2 linked regions of the Thiocystis violascens DSM 198 genome follow. The protein of the gene in region 2 interacts with the protein of the main gene of each other region in a pairwise test. Links are inferred from orthologs where the notes say so. Each region holds a gene or a part of one and is shown on either strand. Other genes may lie near its edges.

The links.
Region 1: the proteins of THIVI_RS03370 (region 2) and mrdA interact in binary tests that used the Escherichia coli proteins (3 or more experiments, as listed by UniProt). The link is inferred for Thiocystis violascens DSM 198 from one-to-one orthologs.

The regions. Positions count from the first base shown.
Region 1 is NC_018012.1:4,171,829-4,175,075, forward strand. What follows is about bases 55-2,986. They hold mrdA (penicillin-binding protein 2), read left to right. Parts: upstream 55-544; coding sequence 545-2,428; downstream 2,429-2,986. Other genes in these bases: mreD (rod shape-determining protein MreD), read left to right, coding at 55-540; rodA (rod shape-determining protein RodA), read left to right, coding at 2,418-2,986. In the rest of the region: rod shape-determining protein MreC, read left to right, coding at 1-52; more of mreD, read left to right, coding at 52-54; more of rodA, read left to right, coding at 2,987-3,247. UniProt on the Escherichia coli protein: Catalyzes cross-linking of the peptidoglycan cell wall. Responsible for the determination of the rod shape of the cell. Is probably required for lateral peptidoglycan synthesis and maintenance of the correct diameter during lateral and centripetal growth.
Region 2 is NC_018012.1:741,221-744,645, reverse strand. The notes cover bases 219-3,328. They hold THIVI_RS03370 (penicillin-binding protein 1A), read right to left. Parts: upstream 2,944-3,328; coding sequence 493-2,943; downstream 219-492. Other genes in these bases: mtgA (monofunctional biosynthetic peptidoglycan transglycosylase), read right to left, coding at 3,222-3,328; THIVI_RS24405 (hypothetical protein), read left to right, coding at 338-496. In the rest of the region: THIVI_RS22500 (response regulator), read right to left, coding at 1-188; more of mtgA, read right to left, coding at 3,329-3,425. UniProt on the Escherichia coli protein: Cell wall formation. Synthesis of cross-linked peptidoglycan from the lipid intermediates.

The sequences.
Region 1 (3,247 bases), 3.4 Mb from region 2 along the record:
GAGCCAGTCGGCACTGGCCGCCGACACGCCCGCGCCCGCGGAGCGTCCCTGATGGGCGCGACGGAACGACGGGGTCTGTGGATGATCTGGTTGACTCTGGCGATCGCCATGTTTCTGGCCATTGTGTCGATGCCCGCCGGGCTGGAAGACTACCGCCCGCAATGGGTCACCCTGACCCTCATCTTCTGGTGCCTGACCCTGCCCGAGCGGGTGGGCGTGTTCTGGGGCTTCGGAACCGGCTTGACGCTGGATGTGCTGAGCGCCTCGCTGCTGGGTCAGCAGGCCCTGGGGCTGTCCCTCGTGGCCTATGTGACGGTGAAACTGCACGCGCGGATCCGCCTCTTTCCGCTCTGGCAGCAGAGCTTCTTCGTGTGGGTGCTGCTGTTGGCCGAACGTCTGCTGACCCTCTGGATCCTCGGCGCAACCGGTCAGCCCATGCCGGCGCTGAATTACTGGGTGCCGTCCCTGGTCGGTCTTCTGCTCTGGCCCTGGTTGTCCGCCGTTCTGACCCAGGTCGAGCGGCGCATGGGGGAGCACTGAGCGCATGCGCCTGACCAGCCTTGAAGACCGCCAGCGCGAACAGCGGCTCGTCGCCTCGCGCGCGCTGGTGGCGGGTCTGCTGGTGCTCGTCGGCCTGTGCCTGCTCGCGCTGCGCCTGCTGCACCTGCAAGTGGATCGTCACGATCACTTTTCGGTCCTCTCCAAGGACAATCGGGTGAAAGTCCAGCCCGTCCCGCCGTCGCGCGGCCTGATCTACGATGCCAGAGGCGTGGTGCTGGCCGACAATCATCCGACTTTTTCGCTGGAGATCACGATCGAAAAGGTCACGGATCTGGCGGCGACGATCGACGAACTCGCGCGGCTGGTGCCGATCGATGCCAACGACCGTGCCCGCTTCGAGCGTCTCAAGCGTCAGCGGATGCGTTTTCAGGGGGTTCCGATCCGGCTCAACATGACTCCCGCGGAGGTCGCGCGCTTCGCGGTGGACGGGCATCGCTTTCCCGCCGTCGATGTCCGCGCCGAACTGATCCGAACCTATCCGCTCGGCGAATCCACCGCGCACGTGCTGGGCTATGTGGGCCGGATCAACGAGCGCGAAATGACCTCGATCGACACCAGCAATTACGCTGGCACCCGTTTCATCGGCAAGGGCGGTCTGGAGAAGGCCCACGAGGATGTGCTCCATGGCCGGGTCGGCTATCAGCAGGTCGAGGTCAACGCCCGCGGACGCATCCTGCGCACGCTGGAGAGCACCCCTCCCACGCCGGGCCAGGATCTGTCGCTGTATCTCGACATGGCCCTGCAGCAGGAGGCCATCGACGCCTTGGGCGACCGGCGCGGGGCGGTCGTCGCCATCGACCCGCGCGATGGCGGCGTGCTGGCGATGGTCAGCAAGCCGAGCTATAACCCGAATCTGTTCGTCGAGGGGATCAGTCAGACGGACTATAACGCCCTGCTGCACTCGATCGATACGCCGCTCTTCGACCGTGCCGCGCGCGGTCAGTACCCGCCGGGATCGACCGTCAAACCCTTTATCGGTCTTGGCGGCCTCGCCACCGGCTTCACCACCGCTCGGAAAACCACTTACTGTTCCGGCTCTTTTTCGCTGCCCGGCCAAAGTCACCGCTTCCGTTGCTGGCGCAAGGGCGGGCACGGCACGGTGAATCTGGAGCGGGCCATCGTGGAGTCCTGCGATGTCTATTTTTATTCGTTGGCCAATCAGATGGGAATCGATCGGCTGCATGGATTCCTGAGTCAATTCGGCTTCGGCGCGCGCACCGGGGTCGATGTCGCCGGCGAACTCCCGGGACTGCTGCCCTCGCGCGAGTGGAAACAACGGGTGCGCAAACAACCCTGGTATCCGGGCGAGACCCTGATCGTCGGCATCGGTCAGGGCTCCTTCCTCGCGACCCCGCTGCAACTGGCGGCGGCCACGGCGACCATGGCGAATCGGGGGCATTTCATCCAGCCGCGGCTGGCGCGCGCCAGCCGTTTTCCAGGCGCGAACGCGGAGAGCGAATTCCCACGGGTGATCCGCGACGTGGAGGTCGGCGACCCACACGATTGGGACAGCGTCATCGACGCCATGACTCAAGTCGTGGAAAGCCCACGTGGCACGGCCAAGCGGATCCGCAGCCCGGATTACCGCATCGCCGGTAAGACAGGCACCTCCCAGGTCTTCACCATCGGGCAGAAGCAGACCTACAACGCCGCGAAGATTCCCGAGCGCATGCGCGATCACGCGCTCTTCATCGCCTTCGCCCCGGTGGAGGATCCGCGCATTGCCGTGGCCGTGCTGGTCGAGAATGGCGGTCATGGCGGCTCGGACGCCGCGCCCGTGGCGCGTCGGGTCATGGACGTCTATCTCGGTGGATCGACGCTCATCCTGACGGATGAGCGCAACGATGACGACAATCATGGCGACTAAGGCGATCTCCGCACGACTCGATCAGGACGCGGAGACCGCGAAGCTCGGCTTGTTGCAGCGGATCCACCTCGATGCCCCCCTGTTGGTCGCGCTCCTGGTCCTGTGCGGTTTTGGCCTGCTGGTGGTCTACAGTGCCGGCGATCGGAACCCGCTCATCGTCGAGCGTCAACTCGCGCGGCTGGGGATCGCCTTCGTGCTGATGTGCGCCATCGCCCAGGTGCCCCCGCTCATCCTGCGCCGCTGGTCCTTCGCGCTCTATCTGCTCGGGGTCGCCATGCTGGTTGCGGTGCTCCTGTTCGGCGACGTGGGCAAGGGCGCCCAGCGCTGGCTCGACCTTGGCGTGGTGCGTTTTCAACCCTCGGAATTGCTGAAGCTCGCCGTCCCCATGGCCGCCGCCTGGCTGCTCTCCGCGCGCCCGCTTCCGCCGCGGCCCGGGTGGATCCTGCTGGCGGTCATTCTGACCCTGATCCCCGTGTTTCTGATCGCCAAGCAGCCGGACCTGGGCACCGCGCTCCTGGTCGCCAGCGCCGGGGTTCTGGTGCTCTTTGTCGCGGGCCTGAACTGGTGGATGATCCTGGCGCTGGGGAGCCTGGTGGCCGCCATTGCCCCGGTCGTCTGGCTCTTCATGCACGATTATCAGCGCGCGCGCGTCCTGACCTTTCTCGATCCCGAATCGGATCCGCTCGGCACCGGCTATCACATCATCCAATCGCAGATCGCGATCGGCTCGGGCGGCATCTCCGGCAAGGGTTGGCTCAACGGCACCCAGTCCCATCTCGAATTTTTGCCCGAGCGTCATACCGATTTCATCTTCGCGGT
Region 2 (3,425 bases):
AGTCGCTCGATATTCACCGTCTGAGACACCACCCGGAGTTGCTCCAGCAACGCCTCGCGAAGTTCGCGATCGGCCCGCGCGACGGTCCACCAAGAGAAGATCCCCCCGACCAGCAGAATCGTCACGGCCGCACCGACCCACCACAAGATGCGCCCTTCGCTCGGGCCGATCGCGCGCACTTCTCTCATCTCACCATAACACCCTGTGGATCGCGTATTGCTTTGCCGCGCCGTCGCGGCATCCTCCGCGAAGCATCCCGCGAACGGCCGAAAGCAGTCGACGTAAAAATGCTTTATTCTGTTTGCTTTATCCTCAAACCGAGCGGAAGAGATGTCAAATGGCCAAGCCTAATTATGCGTTTGCAAAACGTCAGAGAGACCTCGCCAAAAAGCAGAAAAAAGAAGAAAAGCAACAGCGGAAGGCCGTGACCACCGAGACGGAAACGCAAGAGACTCAGCTACCGTCGGACACCGACGAGAAAACGACCACGTCCTAAAACAGGTCGTCCATGACTCGCGGCGCCGAGCGTTTGACGGTCGTGGTCGGTTTTCGCGTGGCTGGACCAGCGACCTTGATCGGCTCGGGACCGAGTAGCATTAGGCGGTTTTCCTCCCGCACCATCTCCAGGATTCCGCTCTTGGATTTGGTTTCGGTCCCCCGATTCGGATCGACGCGAACCTGCACCAGACCGGGCGGCGGCTCAAGCGTGGCGAGCGGCTGATCCTTGAGTGCCTTGCGCATGAAATCGATCCACATTCCCAGCGCGGCCTTGCCGCCCTCCTCCCCCCGGCCAAGCTTGCCGAAGTCGTCGAAGCCCATCCAGGCAATCGTTACGAAGTTGGCCTGATAGCCCGCGAACCAGGAATCGCGGACATCGTTGGTCGTGCCGGTCTTGCCGACAATATCCTCGCGATTCAGCTTCTTGGCGCGCGTCCCCGTGCCATGCTCCACCACTTCACGCAGCAGCGAGGTCATCTGATAGGCAATCCGCGGATCGATCGCCTGCTCCGCGGGATTGCTCGGTTGGAGTCCCTGGGTGCTGGCCGTCGCCGTTCCGGTGCGGTACCAGCAATCGGCGCAGGCTTGCGGCGGATTGGCCTCGAAGACGATCCGACCGTTGCCATCCTCCACGCGCGCAATGAAATAGGGGATGACGTGATAACCGCCGTTCGCAAAGACGGCATAACCCTCGGCGAGTTTGACCGGCGAGAGTTCGCCGGTACCGAGCGCCATCGAGAGGCCCAGCGGCAGGGCTTCGAGATCGAAGCCAAAGCGGCGGAGATAAGTCTGGGCCTCCTCGATGCCGACGCTCTGCAACAGATTGATGCTGGCCAGGTTACGCGAAAGCGCCAGGGCCTTGCGCATGCGGATCGGCCCGAGTTCCTTGTGGTCGGCGTTTTTGGGGTTCCAGCGCTCGTTGCCGGGTATCTTGACCGCCTGGTCCTTGAGCAGACTGGCCGGGGTCCAGCCTTTGTCGAGCGCGGCGGCATAGATGAACGGCTTGAAACTGGATCCGGGTTGACGGCGCATGTCCACGGCACGGTTGAATTTCGTCTCGTTAAAAGAGTAACCGCCGACCAGCGCGCGCACGGCTCCGTCGCGCGGGGCAATGGACACCAGGGCGCCGCCGACGCGCGGGATCTGACTCAGCTCCCAGCCGCCTTTTTTTGCCCGTCGGAGACGAATCAGGTCGCCCGCGAGCACCGCTCCGGAGGATTTACGCCGCGGACCGTTCCAGCGGGCCAGATTGCGCTGGGTCCGCGCCCAGGAGAGACGGCCTGCGTCCAGCGTGACGCGCTGACCCTGGCCAAGATAAATCTCCGCCCCGGCCGAGGTAACCCCGGTCACCAGCCCTGGCTCCAGCTCCGGGATCCGGACCACTGTCGCCAGATACTCGTCCATCCGTTCCTCTGACATCCCGGCCAGATTCACGACCGCCTCGGGACCGCGATAGCCGTGTCGGCGGTCATATTGACTCAGCGACAGCCGCAGGGAATCCTGGGCCGCGGTCTGCAGCCAGGATTCGACCGTGGTCGTCACCCGATACCCCTGGCTGATCGCGTCCTCGCCGTAAAACCGCAGCATTTCCGAGCGCACCATTTCGGCGATGAAACCAGCGTCCAGCTCTGGCTGACGGCGTTGCAGGAGCGCGGTATCGGGCGCATTGAGGGCGATCTCATAGCGATTCGTGTCGATGTAGCCGAGTTCGCGCATCCGCCCCAAGATGTAATCGCGCCGCTCCAGCGCGCGGGCCGGATTCGTCACCGGATTGTTCGTGGACGGGGCCTTGGGAATGCCCGCCAGCATCGCCGCCTCGGCCTCGGTGAGCTCGTCGAGGCGCTTGTCGTAATACAAGGATGCGGCGGCGGAGATGCCGTAAGCGCGATGTCCGAAGAAAATCTGGTTCAGATAGAGTTCCAGGATCTCGTCCTTGGTCAGGGCCTGCTCGACATGCAACGTCAGCAGCACCTCCATGAGCTTGCGCTGAAAGGTCTTTTCCGGTGACAGGAAAAAATTGCGTGTGACCTGCATGGAGATGGTACTGCCGCCCTGGGCCTTTTCGCCGGTCGTGAGATAACTGATCAAGGCCCGTCCCATGCCGACGGTATCGACGCCGCCATGCTCGAAAAAGCGACTATCCTCGGTGGCGAGAAAGGCATTGACCACCAGCGGCGGAATCTCGCCGATGGCCACCGGACGGCGACGCTCGATGCCAAACTCCGAGATAAGCGCGCCATCGGCGCTGAAGACTCGCAGCGGTTCCTGAAACTGAACCGTGCGCAGACTCTCGACATCCGGCAGATCGGGAAGGGTCACGCTGATGAAAACCGCCAGGCCCAGCAGGCCCAGAGCCAGCAGTTGCAGGGGCATGCCCAGGAGACCCAGGAAATGGCCCAGCCAGCCCAAAAAGGAGCGCGGCGCACGCTTGGCTGGACGCGGCAAGCGGGTTTTGCGCCGGGATGCCGTACTCGCCTGCCGAGACACGTCCGGTTCTGCAGAGATGTCTGGCGGGGTGTGCGGGGAAGACGTCGACGTCGCCCGGTTGGGTTGTGGTTCCAAATTTCACTCCGCCCGCTTCGGACAAGCCGATGAAAATGGGGCTTTTTAAGATGATAGATATCGCAATGGTCTGTCGCTGGGATTGTACATCAAGGTCGATGTCGCCCGAATTCCAAACGCCCGCACCCCAGCAATTCTTAGTTTGAACGTCACTGTATCGCCTACAGCCGTTTCAGATACTCTAACCCACCGAGTTGCCGCATCTGGCGTCCAATCCAGGCGGCGCGTCGTTTGACGCGCGCGGACGGCGCGTCCAGGCGATAGAGGATCGGGTTTGGCAACACGGCTGCAAGCAAGGCCGCATCCTGGAAGCCGAGATCCGAGACATGGCGACCCAGATAACGCCCGCTAGCGGCGCCAACGCC